2 regions of the Nocardiopsis sp. NPDC057823 genome follow, and region 1 is predicted to be linked to the other one. Evidence: riboswitches for the same ligand, from Rfam matches in the RefSeq annotation. Region 1 holds a riboswitch; the other holds the start of a gene.
The links. A riboswitch is a leader RNA that binds a small molecule or an ion and turns the genes downstream of it on or off. The one in region 1 is predicted to bind glycine.
Positions count from the first base shown of each region.

Region 2: it holds a riboswitch for glycine, as region 1 does, so the genes downstream of both, gcvP (aminomethyl-transferring glycine dehydrogenase) here and gcvT (glycine cleavage system aminomethyltransferase GcvT) in region 1, are expected to answer to the same signal.

Region 1 covers NZ_JBHVLR010000009.1:15,914-30,225, reverse strand. The annotation lists gene pip (prolyl aminopeptidase) at 1-593, opposite strand, end outside; gene ACFVNO_RS16545 (DUF4429 domain-containing protein) at 698-1,567, opposite strand; gene ACFVNO_RS16540 (AMP-binding protein) at 1,758-3,476, shown strand; gene ACFVNO_RS16535 (3-deoxy-7-phosphoheptulonate synthase) at 3,666-4,724, shown strand; gene ACFVNO_RS16530 (penicillin binding protein transpeptidase domain-containing protein) at 4,805-5,620, opposite strand; glycine riboswitch at 5,794-5,894, shown strand; gene gcvT (glycine cleavage system aminomethyltransferase GcvT) at 6,041-7,156, shown strand; gene gcvH (glycine cleavage system protein GcvH) at 7,314-7,691, shown strand; gene glyA (serine hydroxymethyltransferase) at 7,698-8,966, shown strand; gene ACFVNO_RS16510 (L-serine ammonia-lyase) at 9,050-10,462, shown strand; gene ACFVNO_RS16505 (sodium:solute symporter family protein) at 10,487-11,899, opposite strand; gene ACFVNO_RS16500 (MurR/RpiR family transcriptional regulator) at 12,070-12,903, opposite strand; gene ACFVNO_RS16495 (amidohydrolase family protein) at 13,056-14,309, shown strand.
Region 2 covers NZ_JBHVLR010000002.1:362,073-376,384, reverse strand. The annotation lists gene ACFVNO_RS05920 (response regulator transcription factor) at 1-156, shown strand, start outside; gene ACFVNO_RS05915 (threonine/serine exporter family protein) at 355-1,782, shown strand; gene ACFVNO_RS05910 (DUF5999 family protein) at 1,962-2,153, shown strand; gene ACFVNO_RS05905 (tetratricopeptide repeat protein) at 2,271-3,503, opposite strand; gene gcvP (aminomethyl-transferring glycine dehydrogenase) at 3,735-6,611, opposite strand; glycine riboswitch at 6,725-6,816, opposite strand; gene ACFVNO_RS05895 (alpha-amylase family glycosyl hydrolase) at 7,538-9,181, opposite strand; gene ACFVNO_RS05890 (carbohydrate ABC transporter permease) at 9,222-10,145, opposite strand; gene ACFVNO_RS05885 (carbohydrate ABC transporter permease) at 10,167-11,117, opposite strand; gene ACFVNO_RS05880 (extracellular solute-binding protein) at 11,180-12,532, opposite strand; gene ACFVNO_RS05875 (LacI family DNA-binding transcriptional regulator) at 12,832-13,872, opposite strand; gene ACFVNO_RS05870 (MerR family transcriptional regulator) at 13,961-14,312, opposite strand, start outside.

The sequences.
Region 1 (14,312 bases):
GCCTCGACCCGGGTCTCGCGGTCGGGCGACTCCAGCCGCCGGGCGTAGGCGGCCATGAGGTCGCCGCGCTCCTCCTCGGGGATGGGCGCCAGATAGGACTCCCACAGGTCGGGGAACATCATGGACGCCCCCTCCTGGTAGAACCAGCGCAGCTCCTCGTCGCGCAGCGTGAAGATGCCGCGGAGGATCAGCTCGGTGACCCGGTCGGGGTGGGCCTGGGCGTAGGCCAGGGCCAGGCAGCTGCCCCACGACCCGCCGAAGACCTGCCAGGCCTGCACGCCGATCATCTCGCGCAGCCGCTCCATGTCCTCCACCAGCGTCCAGGTGGTGTTGGTGGACAGGTCGGTGTCCATCCTCCCGGCGTGCGGGGTGGAGCGACCGCAGTTGCGCTGGTCGAACAGCAGGATCCGGTACCGCTCCGGGTCGAACAGCCGCCGGTGGTCGGGCACGCAGCCGCCGCCGGGCCCGCCGTGCAGGAACACCACGGGCTTGCCCGCGGGGTTGCCGCACAGCTCCCAGTAGACGCGGTGTCCGTCGCCGACGTCGAGCATGCCCGAGTCGTACGGTTCGATGGGCGGGTACAGGGTGCGCACAGCGTGGCCTTTCCTGGGTGTTCGTCGTGTGCCCCGGAAAGGGTCTTCCGGGACGGGCCGGGCGGGGGGCGGCCGGGGTCCCTCCGGCGGGGGAACGGGGAAGGCTAGAGGCGGCCCAGGAGTTCGGCCTTCTTGTCGGCGAACTCCTGGTCGGTGAGCAGGCCCTCGGCGTGCAGGCGGCCCAGCTCGCGGATCTTGGCGAAGACCTCCTCGGCGCCGCCCGGCTCACCGCCCTCCAGGGCGGGCGCGGCGGGCGCGTCACCGATGTACGCGTTGATGGTGGCCGCCATCAGGAAGGTCTCCTCGGCGCCCTTGGAGCCGTGCGAGGCGAGCGTGAAGAAGTCGTTCTCCAGGGAGGTCGCCTCGGGCAGGGTGACCCCGCGCAGCACGACGCGCATGTACCCCTCCGTGACGTCGACCTGCGGGTGCCAGTCCACCGACTCGATCTCGGCCAGCCGGTACTCGCGGGACTTCTCCTTCTCCTTGGCGGTGCTGGCCAGCCACCCGTCCCACTGCAGGCGCACCTTCTCGCCGTCGAAGGAGGCCGACCCCTCGGCCGTGCGGGCCTGCACGGGGGGCCGGGCCACCAGGGCCCGGGCGACCTCGGTGCGGTCCAGCTCGCCGGCGAGGGTCTCGCGGGCGTAGCGGGCCAGGTCCCGGATCTTGTCGGCGACGTACTCGGCGACCAGCTCGGTGTCGTGGGGGCCGCTCAGGACCAGGGGGGTGAGCACGTCGCGGGCGGACGCGCCCGGCCTGGTGTAGGGGTCGAGCCCGGGGAGCAGGTCCAGCCGCAGCCGCCACCCGTGCTTGCGGTCGCCCCGGTAGAAGTCCGCCTCGCGCACCGCGGCCAGCGGGACCTCGGCGCCGCCCAGTGCCTTGAACAGCGTCGGCACCTTGCGTCCGGAATCGAAGCGGATCCGTACCGTCTCGTCGTCGATCCTCCAGAGGGCGTGGTGCCCGCGCAGTTCCTCCATGGCTCACCATCCTAGGGCGTGCCCGCCGGGCCCCCGCTTCTCCCGGCCGCCGGGGTCCGCGGCCCCTCCCGGGCCCGGCCCCCGCCGGGCGCACGGCGCGGGGCGATGGGTCGCCGGGGCGCATCGGGGGTAGAAACCGCAGCACACCGGCCCCGGAGCGAGGCGGGCGGAGATCCGAAAGGTCGAAGCGATGTCCAAAGAGGCGGCGGCCGAGGGTGCCGCGGAGTTCCGTGCGGCGCGCGATCTGCTCCTGCGGCTGCGGGAGGACCGCGAGGGCGCGCACCGGGAGTTCACCTGGCCCCGGCCCGAGGTGTTCAACTGGGCGCTGGACCATTTCGACGAGGTGGCGGAGCGGCGGCCGGACCGCACCGCTCTGTGGATCGTCGACGAGGACGGCTCGGAGGAGAAGCACACCTACCGGCGCATGTCGGAGCGCTCCTCCCAGGTCGCCAACTGGCTGCACGCCCAGGGCGTGCACGCGGGCGACCGCATCCTGGTGATGCTCGGCCCCCAGGTGGAGCTGTGGGAGATCACCCTGGCGGCCGTCAAGCTCGGCGCCGTGGTGGTGCCGACCGCCACCAACCTGACCGAGGGCGACCTGCTGGACCGGCTGGAGCGCGGCGAGATCGGGCACGTGGTGTGCTCCCCGGTGGACACGGCGAAGTTCGAGGGCCTGAGCGGCCACTGGACCCGCATCTGCGTGGGGTACATGGACGGCTGGCTCGGCTACCCCGACTCCGAGCACGCCGGCCTGGAGTTCCACCCGCCGCACCGCGTCGGCCCCGACGACCCCCTGCTCGTCTACTTCACCTCGGGCACCACCGCCACGCCCAAGCTCGTCGTGCACACCCAGCGCTCCTACCCGGTCGGGCACCTGTCCACCATGTACTGGCTGGGCGTGCGGCCGGGCGACGTGCACCTGAACGTGTCCGTCCCCGGCTGGGGCAAGCACGCCTACAGCAGCGTCTTCGGCCCCTGGAACGCCGAGGCGACGGTGCTGGTGGTGCGCCAGGACCGCTTCTCCCCCGAGCGCCTGCTGGACGAGATCGTGCGCTGCGGCGTCCACACCTTCTGCGCGCCGCCGACGGTGTGGCGGATGCTGGTGCAGACCGACCTGGCGTCGTGGAAGGTCCCCCTGCGCGAGGCCCTGGCCGCCGGGGAGCCGCTGAACGCGGAGGTGGTCGAGCACGTGCGCAGGGCGTGGGGCCTGACGGTGCGCGACGGGTTCGGCCAGACGGAGACCACCCTGCTGGTCGGCAACTCCCCCGGCCAGCGCGTGGTCCCCGGGTCGATGGGCCGCGAGATGCCCGGGTACCGGATCGTCCTGGTGGACCCGGTCACCGAGGAGCCGGGCGACACCGGCGAGATCTGCGTGGACCTGTCCGACGGGCCGGTGGGGATCATGAAGGGGTACGCGGACAGTCCCGACCTGACCCGGGCGGCGACCCGCCGGGGCCTGTTCCACACCGGGGATCTGGCCTCCCGGGAGGCCGACGGGCACATTACCTATATCGGTCGCGGCGACGATGTGTTCAAGGCCTCGGATTACCGCATCTCACCATTCGAACTCGAAAGCGTGCTCGTCGAACACGAATACGTGGCCGAGGCCGCGGTGGTCCCCTCCCCCGATCCGCTGCGGCTGGCGGTCGCCAAGGCGTTCGTGACCCCGGCCCCCGGGGTGCCGCCCACGGCGGAGACGGCGCGGGCGATCCTGGAGCACGTCCGCGGCCGCCTCTCCCCGTACAAGAGGGTCCGCCGCCTGGAGTTCGCCGAGTTGCCCAAGACCGTGTCGGGCAAGATCCGCCGGGTGCAGCTGCGCCGGGAGGAGGCCGAGCGCGGCCCCGTCGAGGACGGCTCGCGCCGCCCCGCCGAATTCTGGGAGGAGGACTTCGCCGACCCCGAGCCGTGAACCCGCGCGGGCACCCCCGAAGAAATGCGTCTCAGTGGGCGAGACGAACATTTCACCATTGTCGCCGTTACCGGCCCCCGCCGTGTGACCCTCGTCCGAAATACCGGCGTGATCGCGTTCCGGAGCCGCGGCCGCGCTAGTGTGCAGGGTGGCGGCACCGCACGAGCGAGGACACAGGGGAGCAGCAGCATGCCCAGCACCAACGACACAAGGGTGGTCGACTACAAGCCGCTCATCGCCCCCCGGGACCTGCTCTCGGAGCTTCCCCTGGGGACGGAGCGCACCGCCCTGGTCGAGCGCTCCCGCGCCGAGGTCAAGCGGGTCCTGGACGGTGAGGACGACCGCCTGCTGGTCGTCGTCGGCCCCTGCTCCGTGCACGACCGCGAGTCGGCCATGGACTACGCCCACCGGCTGATCGAGCTGGTCCCCTCGCTGAGCGAGGAGCTGTGCGTGGTCATGCGCGTGTACTTCGAGAAGCCGCGCACCACCGTCGGCTGGAAGGGCCTCATCAACGACCCCGGCCTCGACGACACCTACGACGTCCAGCGCGGCCTGCGCCTGGCCCGCGAGATCCTGCTGGACATCAACTCGCTGGGGCTGCCCGCGGGCACCGAGTTCCTCGACCCCATCACCCCGCAGTACATCGCCGACGCCGTGTCCTGGGGCGCGATCGGCGCCCGCACCACCGAGAGCCAGGTGCACCGCCAGCTGAGCAGCGGCCTGAGCACCCCGGTGGGCTTCAAGAACGGCACCGACGGCGACGTGCAGGTGGCCGTGGACGCGGTGGGCGCGGCCGCGGCCTCGCACACGTTCTTCGGTGTGGACCCGACCGGCGCCGGCTCGGTGGTCGTCACCGAGGGCAACCCCGACTGCCACGTCATCCTGCGCGGCGGCCGCACCGGTCCCAACCACGACGCCGCCTCGGTGGACGCCGCCCTGGACGTCATCGCCCGGGCGGGGTTGCCGCGCCGCCTGATGATCGACGCCAGCCACGCCAACAGCGGCAAGGACCACGAGCGCCAGCCGGGCGTGGCCGCCGAGATCGCCGCCCAGGTGGCCGAGGGCCAGCACGGCATCATCGGCGTCATGCTGGAGAGCTTCCTCGTCCCCGGCGCCCAGAAGCTGGGCGACCCGGCGGACCTGGTGTACGGCCAGTCCATCACCGACAAGTGCATGGGCTGGGACACCACCACCGAGGTGCTGACCACCCTGGCCGAGGCCGTCCGCGCCCGCCGCAAGACCGCCTAGCCGGCGCCCCTTCCGGACCCGCCGGGCCCCGCCCCGTCCGCCACGGGGCGGGGCCCGGCCGTCTCCCCCCGAGCCGTTCCCTACCGGGTGCCGGACTCCCGGGGCAGGACGTCCAGGGCCGCCAGCAGCTCGCGCCCCAGCGCCTCGCAGTCCCCGGCCCCACGCTCCCCCGTCTCCAGGCGCAGGGCGAAGGAGTGCGTCCGCTCCCCGGCGGCCACCCAGCCGACCCACCAGCCCGGCGCCCCGTCCCCGTCGCAGGCCGCGCGGCCGTGCAGCGTGTGCCCGGCGCCCTCCTCCACGAGGGTGGCCGCGTGCAGCGCCTCCTGGTGGGCGGCGTCCACCGGCAGCTCCCGGCGGGCCAGCCCGGCCAGGAACTCCGTCTGCTCCACCGCCGAGACCCCCAGCGGGCCCCGCGCCCAGAAGTCGCCGGAGCCGTCCTCCGGCGCGCCGATGTCGCGGTCGCCGTACTCGAACCGGTCCACCCACGTGGCCAGCCGGTCCCGGCCCACCCGCTCCACCGCGTCCCGGTGCGCCGCCCCGCCGGCGCCCACCACGGCCCCCGCGTCGGACACCGCGCCCGTCTGGAGCGCCACCAGCGCCGTCACCAGCTCGAACGTCTCCCCCGGCACCGCGCGCTCGCGCGCCCGCTCCGGGTCCACCAGCACCGAGGTGCGGTCCCGTGTGTCGTAGAGCACGAACGTGCCCGCCGCACCGGCCCGCTCGAACACCCCGGCCAGGTCCGCCCGCTCCACCGCGGCCACGTCGCCGCCCACCGCGGCGGCGTTGCCCGTCCCCGGGGCGGGGCCCGACTCCTCGCCCTCCTCCCGCGGGGCGGCACAGCCCAGCAGCGCCGCCAGCGCCGCACCGGCCACCGACGCGTAGCCGATCCGTCTCATCCTCCGCGTGTCCACCAGCACTCGGTCCCCCTCGGTGCACGAACCGCCACGACCCGTTCAGGGGACACGGTAACCCGTGCCCGCCCCCGCCGCCCGGGTTTCGCCCGCGCCGGTCGCGCGGGCGGTGCCGCCCTTGGGGGCGGCCACGGCCGCTGCTAGGCTGAACGTGTTGCTGACCCCGTACGGGAGAGTGCCCGCGCAGCCGGCGCGGGCCGCCGAAGGAGCAATCCCTCCCCGAAACAACCTCTCAGGCACAGTGGACCGTACGGGCGAGACCACTCTGGAAAGCAGGGACCGGGAGTCCCTCGCCGAAGGTGCAAGCCACGCCGAGCGCGGGGCGAAGCTCTCAGGCACCGATGACAGAGGGGGAGGATGGCAACGCCTATGCACGATACGACGCCCATCCTCTCGGGAGTACCCATGTCAGAGCCCGCGTCCGCGTCGCGGCCCACCGCCCTGCGCGCGATCCACGAGAAGGCCGGCGCCTCCCTCGTCGACTTCGCCGGGTGGCTCATGCCTCTGCGCTACGGCAGCGAGACCGCCGAGCACAGGGCCGTACGCGAGGCCGCGGGCCTCTTCGACCTCTCCCACATGGGCGAGATCCGCCTCACCGGGCCGGACGCCGGCCGCGCCCTCGACCACGCCCTGGTCGGGCACCTGTCGCAGGTCAAGCCGGGCAGGGCCCGCTACACGATGATCACCGACGCCGACGGCGGCGTCCTGGACGACCTCATCGTCTACCGGCTCGGCGAGGAGGAGTACCTCGTGGTGGCCAACGCCGCCAACGCCGACGCCGTCTCCGCCGCCCTGGCCGAGCGCGCCGCCGGGTTCGACGTCGAGGTGGCCGACGAGTCCGCCGAGTACTCGCTCATCGCGATCCAGGGCCCCCGGGCCGTGGAGATCCTGGCCCCGCTCACCGACGCCGATCTCGACTCCATCCGCTACTACGCGGGCTACGAGCACACCGTCGCCGGGGTGCCCGTCCTGCTGGCGCGCACCGGCTACACCGGCGAGGACGGCTTCGAGATCTTCGTCAGGCCCGCCGACCGCGCCGTCGGGGTGTGGGAGGCCCTCATGGCCGCCGGCGCCGACAAGGGCCTGGTCCCCGCCGGGCTGTCGGCCCGCGACACCCTGCGCCTGGAGGCGGGCATGCCGCTGTACGGCCAGGAGCTGAGCACCGACCTCACCCCCTTCGACGCCGGACTGGGCCGCGTGGTCAAGTTCGACAAGGAGGGCGACTTCGTCGGCCGGGCCGCCCTGGAAGAGGCCGCCCGCACCGCCCGCCCCCGCCGCCTCATCGGCCTCGTCGCGCGCGGACGCCGTCCGCTGCGCCGCGGCCAGGACGTCCTGCGCGACGGCGAGGTCGTCGGCACCATCACCAGCGGCGCCCCCTCCCCCACCCTGGGCAGCCCCATCGCCATGGCCTACGTGGACGGCGAACTCGACACCGCGACCGGCGCGTTCACCGTGGACGTGCGCGGCCGCGGCGAGGACGTCGACGTGGTCGAGCTGCCGTTCTACAAGCGGCAGGCCTGAGAACGTGGGTCCCCCACCAAAGGGACCCCGCGCGCCCCGCGCGGCTGAACCCCTGACCGGGATCGGCACGGGCGGGCGCGACCGGACGTAGGCCGGGCCGGGCGGCCGTCACCCGGCGGCGCGGCAGGAATGAAGAGAACCTCCAAGGAGAGTTGAAGTGAGCGTTCCCACGGAGCTGGGTTACACCGCCGAACACGAGTGGGTCTCGATCGAGGACGGGGTCGCCACGGTCGGCATCACGGCGTTCGCCGCCGAGTCCCTCGGCGACATCGTCTACGTCGAGGCCCCCGCGGCCGGGACCACCGTGAGCGCGGGCGATACCTGCGGCGAGGTGGAGTCCACCAAGTCCGTCAGCGACATCTACTCCCCCGTCGACGGCGAGGTCGTCGAGGTCAACGCCGACCTCGAGGGCGAGCCGGAGTCCATCAACTCCGACCCCTACGGCGCCTGGCTGTTCAAGGTGCGCCTGTCCGGGGAACCGGGCGAGCTGCTCTCCGCGGAGGAGTACACCAAGCTGACCGAAGGCGAGGACTGACCCCCGATGGCCACCGACAACACGCTCAACCAGAGCCTGAGCGAACTCGACCCGGAAGTCGCGGCCGCCGTCGACGCCGAACTGGGCCGCCAGCGCGACACCCTTGAAATGATCGCCTCGGAGAACTTCGCCCCGCAGGCCGTCATCGAGGCGCAGGGCACCGTCCTGACCAACAAGTACGCGGAGGGCTACCCCGGCCGCCGCTACTACGGCGGGTGCGAACACGTCGACGTCGTCGAGCAGCTCGCCATCGACCGGGCCAAGGCCCTGTTCGGCGCCGAGCACGCCAACGTGCAGCCGCACTCGGGCGCCCAGGCCAACACGGCCGTGTACTTCGCCCTGCTCAAGCCGGGCGACACCATCCTCGGTCTGGACCTGGCCCACGGCGGCCACCTGACCCACGGGATGCGCATCAACTACTCCGGCAAGGTCCTCAACGCCGTGGCGTACCACGTGCGCGACGAGGACGGCACCGTCGACTACGACGAGGTCGCCGCCCTGGCCAAGGAGCACCAGCCCAAGATGATCGTCGCGGGCTGGTCCGCCTACCCGCGGCAGCTGGACTTCGCCCGGTTCCGGGAGATCGCCGACTCCGTGGGCGCCCTGCTCATGGTCGACATGGCGCACTTCGCCGGCCTGGTCGCGGCGGGCCTGCACCCCAACCCGGTGCCGTTCGCCGACGTGGTCACCACCACCACGCACAAGACCCTGGGCGGCCCGCGCGGCGGTCTGATCCTCACCAAGGCCGACCTGGCCAAGAAGATCAACTCCGCGGTGTTCCCCGGCATGCAGGGCGGCCCGCTGGAGCACGTGATCGCGGCCAAGGCCGTGGCGCTCAAGGTCGCGGCGGGCGAGGAGTTCGCCGACCGCCAGCGCCGCACCGTGTCCGGGGCCAAGCTGCTCGCCGAGCGGCTGACCCGGCCGGACGCCGCCGAGGCCGGCGTCAAGGTGGCCTCCGGGGGGACGGACGTGCACCTGGTGCTGGTCGACCTGGTGGACTCCGAGCTCAACGGCCAGGAGGCCGAGGACCGGCTGCACTCCATCGGGATCACGGTCAACCGCAACGCGGTGCCCAACGACCCGCGGCCGCCGATGGTCACCTCGGGTCTGCGGATCGGCACCCCCGCGCTGGCCACGCGCGGGTTCGGCGACGAGGACTTCGCCGAGGTCGCCGACGTCATCGCCGAGGCCCTCAAGCCGGAGTTCGACGCCGAGTCGCTGCGCGCCCGGGTCCGGGCCCTGACCGAGAAGTACCCGCTCTACCCCAACCTGTAGGGCCCCGCCGTGCGGGGCCGCCGGGCCCCGCACGGCGTTCGTCCGGCAGGCACGGCCCTGTGCTCAACGAGGAGGACAGACCTTTGGCCATCAGCGTGTTCGACCTGTTCAAAATCGGTATCGGACCGTCGAGTTCGCACACCGTCGGGCCGATGAAGGCCGCCCGCACGTTCGTCTCCCGGCTCCGGGAGAACGGGCTGCTGGACGAGGTGGCCCACGTGCGCGCGGAGCTGTACGGGTCCCTCGCCCTCACCGGCAAGGGGCACGGCAGCGACACGGCCGTCGTGCTCGGCCTGCTGGGCCACACCCCCGAGGGGGTGGACGTGGACTCCGTGCCCGCCCTGGTGGAGCGGGTGCGCGCCGAGCGCTCGATGGCCCTGGGCGGCCCGGACGGGCCGACGGTGGACTTCGACCCGGCCGTGGACGTGGACTTCCGCCGCAAGGAGAGCCTGCCCGACCACCCCAACGGGATGCGGTTCGTCGCCCGGGACTCCGTCGGCGCCGAGCTGGCCGCCAAGGTGTACTACTCCGTGGGCGGCGGGTTCGTCGTGGACGAGCGGGCGGCGGGGGCCGACCGCATCAAGGCCGACGACACCGTGCTGCCCCACCCGTTCGACAGCGCCGAGGAGCTGCTGGCGCTGTGCGCGGAGACTGGCATGTCGATCAGCGCGGTCATGCGCGCCAACGAGCGCGCCTTCGGCCGCACCGACGCCGAGATCACCGCCGGGCTCCTGGAGGTCTGGACGGTGATGCGCCAGTGCGTGCGCCGCGGGGTGACCACCGAGGGCACCCTGCCCGGCGGCCTGCGGGTGCCGCGCCGGGCGCACCGGCTGTACCGCCAGCTCGGCGGCAACTGCGACGACGCGGGGCTGCTCGCCCCCACCGCCGACGACCCCGACCCGATGCGCGGCAGCGACTGGATCACCCTGTACGCGCTGGCGGTCAACGAGGAGAACGCCGCGGGCGGCCGGGTGGTCACCGCGCCGACCAACGGCGCGGCGGGGATCGTCCCGGCGGTGCTGCACTACTACACGCACTTCAGCCCGGGCGCGGGCGAGGAGGGCGTGGTCCGGTTCCTGCTGACGGCCGGCGCGATCGGCATCCTGTTCAAGCAGAACGCGTCGATCTCCGGCGCCGAGGTGGGCTGCCAGGGCGAGGTCGGCTCGGCCTCCTCCATGGCCGCCGCGGGGCTGGCCGAGGTGCTCGGCGGCACCCCGGCCCAGGTGGAGAACGCCGCGGAGATCGCCATGGAGCACAACCTGGGCCTGACCTGCGACCCGATCGGCGGCCTGGTCCAGGTCCCGTGCATCGAACGCAACGCGCTGGCGTCGGTCAAGGCCATCAGCGCGGCCCGCATCGCGCTGCGCGGCGACGGCAGCCACTTCGTGTCCCTGGACAAGGTCATCAAGACCATGCGCGACACCGGCCGCGACATGCACGACAAGTACAAGGAGACCAGCCGCGGCGGCCTCGCCGTCAACGTCATCGAGTGCTGACGCGGGCCGCCGCGGCCGGGGCCGTCAGGCCGGGGCGTCGGCCGGGGCCGGTTCGGCGGGCTCGGCCGCCCGGGTGCAGAGGCTGACCGCGACCAGCGCGACCAGGGCCGCGGGCAGCGCCACGATGACGGCGTTGAGCCCGCCCGGGGAGCCGGCGACCTGCCAGCCGATGGTGGTGGCCGCGCCCGCCACCAGGGCGGCGACGGCGCCGGCGGTGGTCGCCCGCTTCCAGAACAGCACCGACAGGACGACCGGGGTGATCGCCGCCCCGTAGATCGTGTAGGAGTACATCTGCAGCTCCAGCACGGTCGGGAAGAACAGGCCGAGGGCGACGCCCAGGACCGCGACGCCCAGGACCGACAGGCGCTGGACCAGGAGCTTGCGGCGCTCGCCCGCCCGCTCGCCCGCGAACCGGGCGTACAGGTCGTAGGCCACGTTGGAGGCCCCCGACAGCATGTACGAGGAGCCGGTGGTGATGACGAACGCGACCGCGCCCGCCAGGATGAGGCCGCCCAGGACGGCGGGCAGGTAGCCCTCGGAGGCCAGGCTGAGGATCGCCATGTCCCCGTCGATGCCGGGCATCAGGACCGCGGCCGCCGTGGCGAGCAGCACGACCGGGACGAAGACGAAGAAACCGCCCACCAGCATGCCGAGCGTCGAGGAGCGGGCCTCCTTCTCGTCCTTGGCGGCGGCGAGCCGCTGGTACATGTTCTGGTCGGCGAGCAGCAGCAGGAAGAGCGGGAGGAAGTAGCCGAGCAACTGGAGGGCGGTGAGCCCGCCGCTGAACGTGGTGGCCTGCTCGGGGAGGCCGTCCCAGTAGGCGCCCGGCCCGCCGACGGCGGCGAGCACCAGCGGCACCGACACGATCAGGCCGAGCACGATGAGGATGGCCGAGAAGAAGTCGGTGTAGGCGACGGAGAAGAGCCCGCCGGTGATGGTCAGCACGGTCACGACCACCGCGACGAGCAGCGTCCCCTGGAACGCGTTCAGCGGGGTGACCAGGCTGACCACGTAGCCGCCGCCGACGAACTGGGAGGCGGTCAGGCCCAGGTAGGCGATGGTGGTGACAGCCGCGGCGACGGTGCGGACGCCGATGCCGAAGCGCGCCTCCAGCAGTTCGGGGATGGTGTGCCGCGAGGCCCTGCGGATCCGGCGGGCGGCCAGGAGCAGGACCAGGATCCCCAGCGGGGTCCCGGCGAAGAAGACCATCCCCGCGGTCGGGCCGTAGGTGTAGGCGAAGTTGGCGCCGCCGATGATGGTCCCGGAGCCGACCCAGGTGACGAGCATGGTGGCGATCATGACCGGGCGCGGCAGGCTGCGCCCCGCGAACAGGAAGTCGTCGCCGCCGCGGAGCCTGCCCGAACGCAGGAAGTACAGGGCGACCCCCAGCATGGCCGCGATGTACACGGCGAGGATCACGAGATGGGTCGTTTGCATGGATCACCTTGCGGGGTTCGGGGTGGGGAGGGGGACCGCGGGGGGCCGGCGGTAGGGGCCATGAAAACAGCCCCGACCATGAAATGCAACACTTATTGCATTCGGGGTGACCCTGATCACACCACGTGGGTCCGTGTCCCATCGCCGCAGGTGGACCGCCCCGAGGCCGCTCAGAAGAGCTCCGTCTCCTCCCACAGGCGCTCGGTGTCGCGCACCGCGCGCAGCACCCGCTCGCCCCCGATCCGGGCCAGCTCGGCCAGGACCGCGTGGATCACCGACATCGCCGGGGTCAGCGAGGGGAACATCCCCACCCCCTCGCTGGGGACCAGCAGCACGTGGGCGGCCCCCTGCGCCAGCGGCGAGTCGCGGCGGTCGGTGATCACCGCCACCGGCACGGACCGCCCCGCCGCCACCCGGGCCGCCGAGCGCAGCGCGGTCGGCAGCCGCCACAGGTCGCAGGCAAGGAACAGGTCCTCCGGGCCCATCCGCGCCAGCGCGCTGACCAGCGCGGTCCCTCCCACCTCGAAGCGCACCACGTCGTACCCCATGATCCCCGCGGCGTGCGCGAGCTGCAGTCCCGGGGCCGCGAACGTGCCCGAGCCCACCACGCCGGTCCGGCGGGCGCCGTGGATGGCCGCGGCCAGGGCGCGCACCCGGTCCGGCTCGATCGTCGCCTCCAGGCCCCGCAGCCCCTCCCGGTCCGCCCGGAACGCGGCCCGCACGGGGTCCGCGTCGGACCCGGCGTGCTCGGCCAGGACCTCGCCCGCGCTGAGCGAGGCCAGGTAGCGGGAGCGCAGCTCCAGCCGGAGCGCCGGCCAGCCGGAGAACCCGAGTGTCTGCGCGGCCCGCACCACGGTCGCGACGTTCACGCCGGCCCGTTCGGCCACCTCCGCCGTACTGGCGTAGGAGGCGAACTTCTGCTCGTCCCGGAGCACCCGGACCACGCGCTCGGCGGCCCGGCCGAGCCGGCCGTCCCCCAGCGCGGCCTCGATCCAGTCCGCCATCGCACCTCCGTCCGGGCCGTCCGCCGGACCTCCCGGCGGGCGTGCCGCTCCCCCAAGCGATACCACCACCCGGGCACCGGCCCGCAAAAGATGCAACATATATTGCATATAAGGCGTGGGTCACACGCCGGACCGCTCCACCGGAGGTATCCATGACACGCCCGTCCCGCCCGACGACCCTCTTCACCGGCGCAGGCCTGCTCGACCCCGGGGCCGGGACCCGCGCCCCCGGCTGGCTCCTGGTCGAGGACGGCCGCATCGCGCGCAGCGGCGGCGGCCCCGCCCCCGAGGTCGGCGACGCGGTCGAGGTCGTCGACCTGGGAGGGGCCACCCTCATGCCCGGGCTCATCGACGCCCACGTCCACCCGACCGCCTTCAGCGCCGACCTGGGCGCGGCCATGGACCACGCGCCCTCCTACGTCGCCGCCTACGCGGCCCGCTCCCTCAACGACATGCTCCGCCGCGGCTTCACGACCGTCCGCGACGTCGCCGGGGGCGACTGGGGGCTGGCCCGGGCCGTCGACGAGGGGCTCGTCGACGGCCCCCGGCTGATGTTCGGCGGCAAGGCGCTGTCCCAGACCGGCGGCCACGGCGACTTCCGGGGCCCCGGCCGCCAGGGCAACGACACCCACGCCTGCTGCCCCGGGGCGGGCCTCGTCTGCGACGGCCCCACCGAGTTCCGCCGCGCGGCCCGCGAGCAGCTGCGCACCGGGGCCCACCACCTCAAGATCATGCTCTCCGGCGGCGTCGCCTCGCCCACCGACCGCATCGACTCCACCCAGTCCTCCGAGGACGAGATCCGCGCCGTGGTGGAGGAGGCCGAGGCGGCCAACCGCTACGTCACGGGCCACGCCTACACCGCCCGCGCGGTCAACCGCGGCCTGCGCCTGGGCGTGCGCTGCATCGAGCACGGCAACCTCATCGACGAGAGCAGCATCGAGCTGTTCCTGGAGCACGACGCCTTCCTGGTGCCCACCCTCGTCACCTACCGGGAGCTCGCCCGGCGGGGCGAGCAGGAGGGCCTGCCCCCCGAGAGCCGGGCGAAGGTCGACACGGTGCTGGCCCGGGGGCTGGACGCCCTGCGCGCGGCCCACGAGGCGGGGGTGAACCTGGTCTTCGGCAGCGACCTGCTCGGGGGCATGCAGGACCGGCAGAGCGAGGAGTTCGCCATCCGCGGCACGGTGCAGCCCGCCGCGGACGTCCTGCGCGCGGCCACCGTGAACGCCGCCCGCCTGCTCGGCCTGGAGGGGGAGGTCGGCACGCTGCGCGAGGGCGCCCGCGCCGACCTCATCGTGGTCGACGGCGATCCGCTGGCCGACATCTCGGTGCTCGCCGACCCCGCGCGCAACGTCCGCACCGTCCTGCGGGACGGCCTGGTCCGCCACCGGCGCGCCGACTCCCTCTGACAC
Region 2 (14,312 bases), on a different contig from region 1:
AACTCCGAGATCGCCGCGCATCTGATCGTCGGCGAGACCACCGTCAAGTCGCACGTGGGCCGCATCCTCACCAAGCTCGGCCTGCGCGACCGCGTGCAGGCCGTGGTGCACGCCTACGAGAGCGGACTGGTGCGCCCCGGGGAGCGGGACGGATGACCCCCGATCCGCCCCCGCGGCCCCCGGCGCGTTCAGCCGCACGGGCCCGTCCGGCTTGGGAGGATGATCCGGTGATCGAACTCACCGGTACCCGGTCCCCGGGCGGGCGAACCCGAGCCGACGGGCCCGCGTCCCCTGAAGGGGTCGTGAACACCGGGTCGACCGCCGCGGGGCGGCGGCGGGAAGGGGAGGACGGACATGGGGGACAAGCGGGGCCGCCCGCCGTCGGGTGAGGACCGCATGCTCAGCCGGATGCGCGACTGGCGCGCCCGGCACGAACGCGACCTGGCCCCGGACGAGGAGGAGGACGAGCGCCCCCTCCCCGACGCCCGGGCCATCGACCTGGTGCTGCGGGTCGGCGAGCTGATGCTCGCCAGCGGGGAGGGCACCGAGGCCGTCAGCGAGGCGATGCTCAGCCTCACGGTGGCCTTCAACCTGCCCCGTTCGGAGGTGTCGGTCACCTTCACCACCATCACCCTGTCCACGCACCCGGGCGGCGACCAGCCGCCCATCACCGGCGAGCGCGTGGTGCGCCGCCGCTCCCTGGACTACTTCCGGGTCAACGAGCTCCACACGCTGGTGCAGCAGGCCGCCCTGGGCCTGCTGGAGCTGGAGGACGCCGCCGCCAGGCTGGAGCACATCCGGCGGGCCCGCATGCCCTACCCCAACTGGGTGATCGTGGTCGGGTTCGGGCTGATCGCCTCCAGCGCCAGTGTGATGATGGGCGGCGGCCTCATCGTGGCGACGGTGGCGTTCCTGGCCGCGGTGCTGGGCGACCGCACGTCGGTGTTCCTGGCCCGGCGCGGGGTCGCCGAGTTCTACCAGATGACCGCCGCGGCGATGGTCGCGGCGACCATCGGCGTGGGGCTGCTGTGGGTGAGCCACGAGCTGGAGCTGGGGCTCCAGGCGGGGGCGATCATCACCGGCAACATCATGGCGCTGCTGCCCGGGCGCCCGCTGGTGGCCAGCCTCCAGGACGGGATCAGCGGCAGCTACGTGTCGGCGGCGGCCCGGCTGCTGGAGACGTTCTTCATCCTGGGCGCGATCGTGTCCGGGGTGGGCGCGGTCGCGTACACGGCGGTGCGCCTGGGCGTGTCCATCGACCTGGACGCCCTGCCCTCGGCGGGCACCGCCATGGACCCGCCCGTGCTGCTGGGCGCGGCCGGGATCGCGATCGCGTTCGCGGTGTCGCTGGCGGTGCCGCCCCGGATGCTGGTGACCATCGGCCTGCTGGGCGTGATGATCTGGGTGATCTACGCGGGCATGCGGGCGGTGTTCGAGGTGCCGCCGGTCGTGGGCACCGTCGTGGGCGCGGTGGCCGTGGGGGTGGTGGGCCACTGGCTGGCCCGGCGCACCCGCCGCCCGGTGCTGCCCTACCTGGTGCCGTCGATCGCGCCCCTGCTGCCGGGCAGCCTGCTGTACCGGGGGCTGATCGAGTTCACCCAGGGCACGGCGGTGGCGGGTCTGCTCTCGCTGGTGGAGGCGGTCATGGTCGGCCTGGCGCTGGGCGCCGGGGTGAACCTGGGCGGCGAGCTGGTGCGGGCGTTCCAGCGCGGCGGCCTGGCCGGGGCCGGGATGCGCAGCCGTCCGGCGGCGCGCCGGACCCGGGGCGGCTACGGGTACTGACCCCGCGCGATCCGGTCGAAGGTGATGCGAACCACAGGCGATCCGCGGGTATCTCACCGTGTGAGAGCGGACGACGACACCGACCGCGTGTTTTCGCCCCGAAACGCGACAAGCATGTGATGTGAGCCACTATTCTTGGCGTCAGCTCAATGACGAGTCCCTAGCGAAAGGCCGATCCCATGTGCAGCCACGAACCCGCCTGCCCGTCCTTCGAGGACACCGACCGCGAGGCCGCGCGCGTCGTGTCCAGTCACCCGGAACAGGGCTGGAGCCTGCTCTGCAACGGCGTCGTCCTTTTCGACGACACCGGTGAGCTGCTGCCCGACGGCGCCGTCGTCGCCCCGCACCGCCCCCGCGTCCTGGCCGCCTGACCCGCGAACGCCCGACCACCACCGTCCCCACCGGTCCCCCGACGGGCCGGACGAACCCCGCCCGGGAGCAGAGCCCCCGGGCGGCGGTACGCGCGGACCGCTCCGCGGCCCGCGGCCTCACAGGCGCTCGGGCCAGTCCTCGGGCAGCAGGTCGCGCTCACCGGTGGCCTCCGCCAGCCGGCGCCGCAGGTCCGCGTGCAGGCCCGGCCCCCACACCAGTTCGTCGGGGGTGCGCACCGCCTGGACCAGCGCCTCCCGCAGCCGCGCCGGGTTCGCCTCCCCCTCCAGCGCGGGCAGCGCCGCCAGGGCGTGCATCCGCGTCAGCACCGCGAACAGCTCCGCCGCCAGCGCCGGCGCGCTGGCCGTGGCCACCGCCTCCGTCAGGTAGGGCTCCCACCAGGGCTCCCCGTCCTCCTCGCCCCCGTGGGCGAACCCGCGCCGCAGCCGGGCGCCGACCTCCTCGGCGGTGGCGTCCCCGAGGTCGCGCAGTCCGCCGCGCCACACCCCGGCGGCCCCCTCGGCGTCCCCGCGCAGCGCCAGCAGGCCGGCCAGCAGCTCCACAGCGGCCCCGGCGGTCGGCGGGGCGGCCGGCTCCCCGCCCTCGCCGGGCGGTTCGAGGACCGCGTCCAGGTCGGCGATGGCGTGTTCGAGGTGGGCGGCGGCGCGCAGCAGGCGCAGCTCCGGGTCCTCGGCCGCGGCCAGTCCCCGGTCGGCGGCGCTCAGGGCGGCGCCCGGCGCCCCCCGGCCCAGCAGCCTCCCGGCCAGGTCCCGGGCGGCCTCGGCCACGGTCTCGGTGTGCAGCCGCTCCGCCCGTTCGGGCGGCGGGGCCAGCGCCGCCTCCCAGTGCTCCTCGGCGGCCCCGGGGTCGCCGCGCTCCTCGGCCGCGCGGGCCAGCCCGTAGTGGGCGACGGCGGTGTGCCCGGGACCGCCCAGGTCCAGCAGGCGGCGCCAGACCCGCTCGGCCTCGGCGCCCTCGCCGTCCTGCTCCAGCGACAGCGCCAGGTGGTGGGCGGCGCGGGGCGCGTGCCGGGCGTCGCCCGTGTCCAGGGCCCGGCGGGCGGCGTCGCGCGCGGCGGCGGTGTCGCCGCGGCCGTCCTCGACCACGGCCAGGCCCAGCAGCGCGCGGGCCAGCACGTCCGGGGGCGGGTCGGCGGCGACGGCGCCGCGGTAGAGCTCGGCGGCGCGGTCGAGGTGGCCGTTCTCGGCCAGGTCGCGGGCCTGGTCGCACAGACCGGCCGCCTCCGACGCCGAGGGCGCGGGTCCGGCGGGGGCGTCCCGGGGGTCGACGGCCCGCGGCCGGGGGTCGACGGGGTCGCCGTGGCGTGCGGAGGGTCCGGACGTCGTGGTCATGCTGGGCGCTTTCCGGTGGGGGTCCGCGCGGTGGGACACGCGGGTGTCGCCGCAACTCTAACGCGCGCGACGGCGGCGGGAGAGTGCCGTGGGGGCCGGTGTCGCCCTTCGGGGCGGGTGTGCCCTGTGGGAGCCCGGAAGCCTCACCTTTATGTCGTAGATTTTCCTTATGCCCGAATAAGGGGCTCCGTCCGGATCCGGACGGAGCCCCCTGTGCCCTACCGGGCCGGACTACAGCTCGAAGGCCTCCGGCGGCGGGCAGGAGCACACCAGGTTCCGGTCACCGTAGGCCTGGTCGATGCGGCCCACCGGCGGCCAGTACTTGTCGCGGCGCAGCGACGGCACCGGGTAGGCGGCGTCCGCGCGGGTGTACCCGTGGGTCCACTCGTCGGCCGTGACCTCCTCCGCCGTGTGCGGGGCGTTCTTGAGCGGGTTGTCCTCGGCGTCCCACTCCCCCGCCGCCACCTTGTCGATCTCGCCGCGGATGGCGATCATCGCCTCGATGAACCGCTCCAGCTCCGCCAGGTCCTCGCTCTCGGTGGGCTCCACCATGAGCGTCCCGGCGACCGGGAACGACATCGTCGGGGCGTGGAAGCCGTAGTCCATCAGCCGCTTGGCCACGTCCTCGTTGCTGATGCCGCTCGCCTTCTGCAGCGGACGGATGTCGATGATGCACTCGTGCGCGACCAGGCCGTCCGCACCGGTGTAGAGCACCGGGTAGTACGGCTCCAGGCGCTTGGCCACGTAGTTCGCCGACAGCACGGCGACCTCGGTGGCGGTGCGCAGCCCCTCGCCGCCCATCATCCGCACGTACGCCCAGGAGATCGGCAGGATGCCGGCCGAGCCGAACGGCGCCGCCGACACCGGGCCCACGCCCGTGTGCGGGCCCGCCTCGGGCTGGCCCGGGTGGTTGGGCAGGAACGCCGCCAGGTGCGAGCGGACCGCGACCGGGCCCACGCCCGGGCCGCCGCCGCCGTGCGGGATGCAGAAGGTCTTGTGCAGGTTCAGGTGGCTGACGTCGGCCCCGAACTCACCCGGCTTGGCCCAGCCCACCAGCGCGTTCAGGTTGGCGCCGTCGACGTACACCTGGCCCCCGGCCTCGTGGACCAGGCGGCACACCTCGGTGATGGTGTCCTCGTACACGCCGTGCGTGGACGGGTAGGTCACCATGATCGCGGCCAGCGCGTCGGCGTGCTTCGCGATCTTGGCCTTGAGGTCGTCCACGTCGATGTTGCCGCCCTCGTCGCAGGCCACCACGGCCACGCGCATGCCGGCCATCACCGCGCTGGCGGCGTTGGTGCCGTGCGCGGAGCTGGGGATCAGGCACACGTCGCGGTGGTCGTCGCCGCGCGAACGGTGGTAGCCGCGGATGGCCAGCAGGCCGGCGAACTCGCCCTGGGAGCCGGCGTTGGGCTGCAGGGACACCGCGTCGTAGCCGGTGATCTCGGCCAGCCAGGACTCCAGGTCGCGGATGAGCGCCACCGAGCCGGCCGCCTGGTCCAGCGGGGCCAGCGGGTGCAGGCCCGCGAACTCCGGCCAGGTGACCGACTCCATCTCGGTGGTGGCGTTGAGCTTCATGGTGCACGAGCCCAGCGGGATCATCGTGCGGTCCAGGGCCAGGTCGCGGTCCGACAGCCTGCGCATGTAGCGCAGCAGCGAGGTCTCGCTGCGGTGGGTGTTGAACACCGGGTGGTCGAGGTAGTCCACCCCGCGCGCCAGGTCCCCGGGCACGCGGTCGGCGTCCCCGTCCACGGCCACGGCGGCCTTGGGGCCGTGCCCCGCCCCGCCGAACGCCTCGGCCAGCGCGGCCAGGTCGGCGACGGTCGTGGTCTCGTCGACGCTGACGCCGACGGTCGAGGCGTCCACGCGCAGCAGGTTGAACCCGGCGGCCAGGGCGCTCTCCACGACCCGGTCGGCGCTGGGCACCCGCACCCGCAGGGTGTCGAAGAACGCGGCGTGGACCACCTCGAAGCCGCGCTCGGCCAGGGCGTCGGCCAGCGCCGCGGTGCGGGTGTGCACCTGGCGGGCGATCGCGCGCAGGCCGTGGGGGCCGTGGTAGACGGCGTACATCCCGGCCATGACGGCCAGCAGCACCTGCGCGGTGCAGATGTTGCTGGTGGCCTTCTCGCGGCGGATGTGCTGCTCGCGGGTCTGCAGGGCCAGACGGTAGGCCGGGCGGCCCGCGGTGTCCACCGAGACGCCGACCAGGCGGCCCGGGATCTGGCGGCGCAGCTTCTCGGCGACCGACATGTAGCCGGCGTGCGGGCCGCCGAAACCGAGGGGGACGCCGAAGCGCTGGGTGGAGCCGACGGCGATGTCCGCGCCCAGGGAGCCGGGGCTGCGCAGCAGGGTCAGCGCGAGGATGTCGGCGGCGACCACGGCCAGGGCGCCGCGCTCGTGGGCGGCGGCGATGACCGCGCCCGGGTCGCGCACCGCACCGCTGGAGGCCGGGTACTGGACCAGGACGCCGAAGGCGTCGCCCTCGGGCAGGCCCCGGGAGAGGTCGGCGACGACGACCTCGATGCCCAGCGGCTCGGCGCGGGTGCGCAGCACCTGGAGGGTCTGCGGGAAGACGTCGGAGTCGACGACGAAGACGTCGGCCCTGCTCTTGGAGGCGCGGCGGGCCAGGGTCATGGCCTCGGCGGCGGCGGTGGCCTCGTCCAGCAGGGAGGCGCCGGTGACGGGCAGGCCGGTGAGGTCGGAGACCATGGTCTGGAAGTTGATGAGGGCCTCGAGGCGGCCCTGGGAGATCTCCGGCTGGTAGGGCGTGTACGCCGTGTACCAGGCCGGGTTCTCCATGATGTTGCGCAGGATCACCGGCGGGGTGAAGGTGCCGTAGTAGCCCTGGCCGATGAGGGGCTTGACGACGGTGTTGCGGTCGGCGAGCGCGCGCAGCTCCGCGAGGGTCTCGGCCTCGCCGATGGCCTCGGGCAGGTCCAGATCCGCGCTGTGTCCGGGGGCGCTGAGGATGGACGCGGGGACGGCGGCGGCCATGAGCTCGGCGGTGGAGCCGTAGCCGACCGTCTTGAGCATCTCCTCGACGGCGCCGGGCGCGGGTCCGACGTGGCGGTCGGCGAACACCCGGGCGGGCGCGCCGGGGACGTTCACGGGCTGGTCGGACACGGAGACCTCCTGGTGACAGGGCCGATGCGGATCGGCGGTGTTCCTCACGGTCTCCCCCTCTGTCACCGGGCACGGCGGCGCCCAGGCTTCAGAGCGGCCTTCTCCGCACGGTCCGTGGTGCCTGAGAGGTTACTGGGGAGTATTGCCCCGTCGGCGCCCCTGGGTCAGGGGTCTCTCCCGCGCGGTATCGACAGCCTGCTGACGCTGTGTTCACTTGTACGGACAGGGCGAATGTCGGTTTTCATCCCTGTTGTGGTTACGACCGTACTCGATCACATCGCCACAGGCCGAGTCCCCCCGCGCGTTCCGCGCGCCTCACGCGCCCGGGCGCGACGAGGGCCCGTGCGGCCGTCCCTCCGCACGGACCCTCCACCGTCCTCTCTCGGACGGTCCCCGGCGGGGCCTTCGCGCGGCCCCGCACTCCTCTCTCGGACAGTCGCGCCGCCCCCGCCGCTCCCCCACCCCCGGAACACACCGTGTCCCGCATCACACCCCGACCCGGGTCGCCGTCGCCCCCGGCGAGGACTCCCCTCCGCGCCCACACCGCACCACAACCCCCGCCCGCCCCAGCGGCTCCACCCGCACCACCCCCACCGCCACCCCCGGCCCTGGGCAACGTCACCCCAGAAGAGGGCTCCCACCCGCATCCACACGGCACCACGGTCCCCGCCCGCCCCAGCGGCCCCGTCCGCATCGCCGGCACCGCCACCTCGGGCCCGGTGGTCCCGGGCCCCTCCCGGTGGCCGTCACGTGTGCCGGGGCGCGCGACCGCCTTCGACCCGGGGGTGGAAAAAGGGGGAGCCCGTGCGGCCGTCCCTCCGCACGGGCTCCTTCTCCCATCCCTCTCGGACAGGGTTCGAGGAGGGCTTCGCACGGCCGTCCTCCGCACGAAGCCCTCGACTCTCACTCTTTCATCCCTCTCGGACGATCCGCAGCCACACCGCCGTGTCGGACGGCAACCGATCGCCCTCCAGGGGCCCGCCGGCCACCAGCACCCCCCGGTGCGCGGGCAGGTCCGCCGGGTCCCCGCCCAGGTTGACGACACAGGCCACGTCGCCGCGGGCGAACGCCAGCACCTCCTCGGGCGCCTCCAGCCAGCGCATCCCCGGGCCGTCGGCGGGCGGGGCGCCCAGGGCGGGTTCGGCCCGGCGCACCGCCAGCGCCCGGCGGTACAGGTGCAGCATGCCGTCGGGGTCGGCGGCCTGGGCCGCGGCGGTGCGCGCGGCCCAGCCCGCGGGCTGCGGCAGCCACGGATCGGCCGCGCCCGGCGGCCCGAACCCGAACGGCGGCCCCTCCCCCGACCACGGCAGCGGCACCCGGCAGCCGTCCCGCCCCCGGTCCGCGCCGCCCGAGCGGACGAACACCGGGTCGTCGATCAGCTCCTCCGGGACGTCCACCTCTTCCAGCCCCAGCTCCTCGCCCTGGTAGACGTACACCCCGCCGGGCAGCGCCATCGCGAGCAGCGCCGCCGCCCGCGCCCGCCGGGTGCCCAGCTCCAGGTCCACGGGCTCGCCGTGGCGGCGGTCCGCGAACGAGAACCCGGTGTCCCCCGCCCGCCCGTACCGCGTGACGTGCCGGGTCACATCGTGGTTGGACAGCACCCACGTGGCGGGCGCCCCCACCGGGGCGTGCGCGGCCAGGGTCCGGTCGATGACCGACCGCAGCGCCTTGGGCTCCCAGGGGCAGCTGAGGAAGTCGAAGTTGAACGCGCTGTGCAGCTCGTCGGCCCGCAGGTACCGGGCGAACCGCTCCGGGTCGGGCAGCCACATCTCGCCCACGAACACCCGGTCGGGCCCGTAGGACTCGGCGATCCGCCGCCACCGCCGGAACACCTCGTGCACCCCGTCGCGGTCGGAGAACGCGCTCTCGTCCCCCTCCGGGGCGTCGGGCAGCCCCGGGTCCTTGACCATCCCGTCGGCCACGTCGATGCGGAACCCGTCCACCCCCCGGTCGAACCAGAACCGCAGGATCGCGTCGAACTCCTCGCGCACCCGCGGGTTCTCCCAGTTCAGGTCGGGCTGCTGCGCCGAGTACAGGTGCAGGTACCACTCCCCCGGGCTCCCGTCGGCCTCGGTGACCCGGGACCAGGCGGGGCCGCCGAACCGGGACCGCCAGTTGTTGGGCGGCAGCCCCCCGTCCGCGCCCCGGCCGGGCCGGAACCAGAACAGCGAGCGCTCGGCCGAGCCCGGCCCGGCCGCCAGCGCCTCCCGGAACCACACGTGCTCGCTGGAGCAGTGGTTGGGCACGATGTCGATGATCACCCGGATGCCGCGCTCGTGGGCGGCGGCGATGAGCCGGTCGGCCAGGTCCAGGTCGCCGTAGACGGGCGCGATGTCGGTGTAGTCGGCCACGTCGTACCCGCCGTCGGCGAGCGGCGACGGGTACCACGGGCTCATCCACAGCGCGTCGACCCCCAGCTCCGCCAGGTGGTCGATCTCCCGCAGCACCCCGGCGAGGTCGCCGACGCCGTCGCCGTCGCCGTCGGCGAAGCTGCGCGGGTAGATCTGGTAGATGGCGGCGCCGCGCCACCAGTCCGGGTCGTGGTGTCCGGTCACGTTGCGGTGTCCTTGTCGTCGGAGGGGGCGGGAGGGACGGTCATCCCTTGAGCGCGCCGGCGGAGAGCCCGGCGATCACCTGGCGCTGGAACACCAGGAACAGGGCGAGCACCGGCAGGCTGGAGACGACCATCCCGGCGATGAGCAGGTTGAGCGGCATCTCGGTGGAGATCCGCGCCAGGTGGACGGTGATGGTCTGCACCAGCGGGTCCTGGAGCACCACCAGCGGCCAGACGAAGTCCTTCCAGGCGGCGACGATCGCCAGGATCGACACCACCGCCAGGATCGGCCGCGACAGCGGCAGCACGATCCGCAGCATGATCTGGGCGGGTCCGGCCCCGTCCAGCCGGGCGGCCTCCACCAGTTCGGCGGGGACGCGGTCGAAGAACTGCTTGAGCACGAACACGTTGAACGCGTTGGCGGCCATCGGCAGCCACACCGCCCAGGGCGTGTTGAGCAGGTTGACCCCGATCAGCGGTACGTCCGCGACGGTGAGGTAGGTGGGGACGAGCAGCGCGGCGGCCGGGAGCATGAGGGTCGCCAGCATCATCCCCAGCACGGCGTTGCCCAGCACGGGGCGCAGCCGCGACAGCGAGTAGGCGGCCGGCACGGCCACCCCCAGCTGGAACAGCCAGGCACCGCCCACCACCACGAACGTGTTCCACAGGTACCGGCCCAGGTCCAGAGTCTCCCAGGCGAGGGGGTAGGTTTCGGGCCGCCACTCCTGCGGCAGCAGGGTGGGCGGGGTGCGGACCAGTTCGGCGGGGGGCTTGAGGGAGCCGCTCACCGCCAGCAGCATCGGCCCCAGGAACACCACGGTGAACAGGACGATCACCAGGAGCAGGACCACCCGGTAGCCGATCCTGCCCCGGGGGCTGTTGAGGGTGAGCGGGGAGACGAGGGTGCGCTCCCCGGTGCGCGCGGGCGGGCCGCCGCGGGCCCGCCGGGGCCGGGTCGGGATCATGGCTCTCCTTCGAGGGGCGGGTCAGCGGGCGCGGGTGGCCCACAGGTACAGGGCGGAGAACACGGCCAGGACCGCGAAGAGCATGAGGCTCAGGGCCGCGGCCGCGCCGAAGTCGCCGAAGGTGAAGGCGTAGCGGTAGATGAGCAGCAGGACCGTGGTGGTGGCCCCCTCGGGTCCGCCGCCGGTGAGGATGTAGGGCTCGACGAACACCTGCATGGTCGCCACGACCTGGAGCAGCAGGAGCACGAGGATCACGAACCGCATGTGCGGGATGGTCACCGACCACACCCGCTGGAGCAGCCCGGCCCCGTCGAGTTCGGCCGCCTCGTACAGCTCGCCGGGGACGGCCTGGAGTCCGGCCAGGTAGATGAGGGTGGCGGTGCCCAGGTTGGCCCAGGTGGAGACGATGACGAGCGAGATCATCGCGGTGTCGGCGGAGTTGGTCCACTCCAGCCCGGGCAGGCCCACCGCGCGCAGCGCCCCGTTGAGCAGGCCGGGGCCGGGGTCGTAGAACCACTTCCACAGCAGCGCCGACACGATCGGAGGCAGCATCACCGGCAGGTAGACGACCAGCCGCAGGTACCCGCGGGCGTGCCTGAGCTCGTTGAGGACGAGCGCCAGCACGAACGGCAGCGCGAAGCCGAAGACCAGGGCCAGCAGGGTGAACCGCGCGGTGTTGGCCCAGGCGGTGGCGAACAGCGGGTCCTCGGCGAGGGTCCGGAAGTTCTCCAGCCCCACCCACACCGGGTCGGCGACGAAGTTGACCCGCTGGAAGGCCAGCGCGACGCCCCGGGTGACCGGATACCAGGAGAAGACGGCGAAGCAGAGGATCGCGGCGGACAGGAAGGCGTAGGCGACGGCGTTCTCTGCGACGCGGCGGCGCAGTGCCCCGGCCGGCCGGCGGGGGGCGCGGGCCGGGGCGGGCGGTGCCGGCGGCGGCGCGGGAACGGTCGCGGTGCCGGTTTCGGGCATGGCGGGCTCCGTGGGGACGGGGCGGCGGCCCGGGGTGCGGGCCGCCGCCGGGGGCGGGGGCGTCACTCCAGGACGGCGTCGATCTCGTCGCTCGCGGTGGCGAGCAGCTCGTCGATGTCGGCGTCCTCGCGGGTCAGCACCGCCTGCATGGCCGTGTCGAGGATCGCGTAGACCTGCTGGGCCTGCGGGGGCTCGACGAAGCCGGGGATGTCGGGCTGGGCGTCCACGAAGCTCTGGTAGTTGTCCAGCGGGACGTTGGCATTGGCCTCCTTCAGGGCCAGCTGCTCCTCGCGGGTGCCGCCGACCCAGATGTCGGGCGTGGGCGCCATCGGCAGGCCGACCGGGGAGCCCAGTTCGAGGGCGTCGTCGATCATCTCCTGGAACCGGTCGGGCTCCAGGAACTTCCACTGGAGCCAGGTCAGGCCCGCCTCGATCTGCTCCGGGGTGAGCCCGGCCCTGAACATGTAGCCCTCGCCGCCGATCAGCGTGCCCTGCTGCTCGGGCATGGGGGCCAGGCCGTAGTCGTCGTAGTCGCCCTCGAAGTTGTCGACGATGGGCTTGAGGTTGTCGGGCGCGCCGATGTACATCCCCAGGGTCCCCGCGCCCATCATGCGCTGGAGGTCCTCGAACTCCAGCATCTGCCGGTCGCCCATGGAGCCGTCCTCCCAGCGCATGGCGTGGAGGGTCTCCAGGATCTCCCGGCCCTGGGCGCCGTCGACGTTCGCGGTCATGGTGCCGCGGTCGACGGTCTCGGCGCCCAGGGAGTTCATCCAGGCGTTGAAGTGCCAGCCGCCCTGGTTGTTGGTGCTCAGCTCGGCGAAGCCGACGTAGTCCTCGCCCAGGTCGCTGATGGCGTCGGCGGCCTCGCGGACCTCCTCCCAGGTGGTGGGCGGGGAGTCGGGGTCCAGTCCGGCCTCCTCGAACAGGGTCCGGTTGTAGACCAGGCCCATCGAGTAGTTGGCGGTGGGCAGCCCGTACAGGCGGCCCTCCTCGTCGCGGAACACGTCGAGCAGCCCGGGCTGGATCCGGTCGGTGATGCCCAGGGCCTCGGCCTGCTCGGTGATGTCGGAGACCTGGCCGCGCTCGATGAGCGCGGCGGGGTCGGTGAAGTAGACGTAGAAGACGTCCTCCAGCTGCCCTCCGGCGAGCTTGGTCTGGAACGTCGCGGGGTCCATGAACCCCTCGCGGGGGTCGATGCGGATGTCCTCGTGGAGGGAGTGGAACTCCTCCACGTCGTCGTCGAAGATCGCCCGCTCGACCGGCTTGGTCCGCTCCGGCTGGCCGTTGACGACGATCGTGACGGTGCCGTCGGCGGCCGGGGCGTCGGAGCCGCAGGCGGTGACGCCCACCGCCAGGGCGACGGCGGCGGCCGCGAGTGCGGTGCGCCGGGGAACTGCGACACGGTGTGTGCCCATAACCTGCTCGTTCCTTTCCGGCTCCTCCCCCGGGGAAGCCATGTGGTGGTGCCGGAACGATAAAACAGCCGGACACACTTCTGCAAGAAATGAACATGAGCCTGCAAATCAGCTACACAGCCTGGAAATACAGGCATAATGCGAACTGGATCACACAGGGGAGCCGGGCGAACCCGCCTAACGAAGGCGTAACGAAGCCCCGCGGAACCGCCCGGACGAGGACATCCGGCGCACGAGGTCCCAGACACGACAGAGGGGGCGCGCGCGGTCGCGCACGCCCCCTCCGGGGTCCCCGTGTCTCAGCCCCGGACGGTCTCCCTCTCGCCCCGGGGGCCGCCGTCCGGGCGGGCCGGGGCCGGGCCCGCCGAGGCCCGCACCACCAGCTCCGGCTCGAACATCAGCTCCTCGCGGGAGACCCGGCCGCCGTCGATCCACCGGGCCAGCACCTCCACCGCCGACCGGCCCATCGCCTCGATCGGCTGGCGCACCGTGGTCAGCGGCGGATCGGTGCAGGCCATCAGCGGGGAGTCGTCGTACCCGACGATCGACACGTCCCCGGGCACCGACAGCCCGCGCCGCCGGACCGCCCGCACCGCCCCCAGCGCCATCACGTCGCTGGCGCACAGGATCCCGGTGACCCCGCGCTCCAGCAGCCGCTCGGCGGCGGCCCGGCCGTTCTCCATCGAGTACAGGGCGTGCTCCACCGGGGGCGGCGGGCCGTCGCCGAAGCAGGAGCGCAGCGCCGCCCGCTTGCGCTGGGAGGGGACGTGGTCGGGCGGGCCCGCCACCAGGCCGATGCGCTCGTGGCCCAGCGCCCGCAGGTGGGCGACCACCTGCTCGACGGCGACCGCGTCGTCGCAGGCCACCCGGGGGAAGTCCAGGGAGTCGACGGCCGCGTTGACGAGCACCGTGGGCAGGTTGCGCTCGTGCAGGTCGGCGTAGTGGTCGTGAGCGGCGTCGCCCTGGGCGTACAGCCCGCCGGCGAAGATGATGCCGGAGACCTGCTGGGACAGCAGCAGCGAGACGTAGTCGGCCTCGGTGACCCCGCCGGCCGTGCGCGTGCACAGCACCGGGGCGAAGCCGCGCCGGGCCAGTTCGGTGGCCATGACCTCGGCCAGGGCGGGGAAGATGGGGTTCTGGAGTTCGGGCAGCACCAGGCCCACCAGGCGTGCGCGCTCGCCGCGCAGCTGGGTGGGGCGCTCGTAACCGAGGACGTCAAGGGCGGTCAGGACGGCTTCGCGCGTACCGGGGGACACCCCGGGCTTGCCGTTGAGGACCCGGCTGACCGTGGCCTCGCTGACCCCGACCTTCTCGGCGACCTCCGCGAGTCGACGTTTCATGCCCCTAAGGTACGGCATGGAACGCAAGCGGCTTGCATCCGCTTGCAGGAATCGTCATCGGCTTGCGGCGCTCGGCGCGGAGCCCGGGTCAGCCGGTGCGGCGCTCCTTGCGCCGGCGGGCCAGCTCGTCCACCGGGGCCGCGGGCGGGGCGGGGGGCAGTTCGCCGCGCTCCTCGGCCGGGACCACGCCCAGCGCCTCCTCCAGCTCCCGCCAGACGTTGGCCAGCGCCAGCCCGAACATGCCCTGGCCGCGCTGCATGAGGTCGACGACCTCCTCGGGGGAGGTGCACTCGTAGACGCTGACGCCGTCGCTCATGAGGGTGATGCGGGCCAGCTCGGGGGCGGGGCGGCCGCGCAGGTGGTCCACGGCGGTGCGGATCTGCTGGAGGGATATCCCGGTGTCCAGCAGCCGCTTGGCCACCTTGAGCAGCAGGACGTCG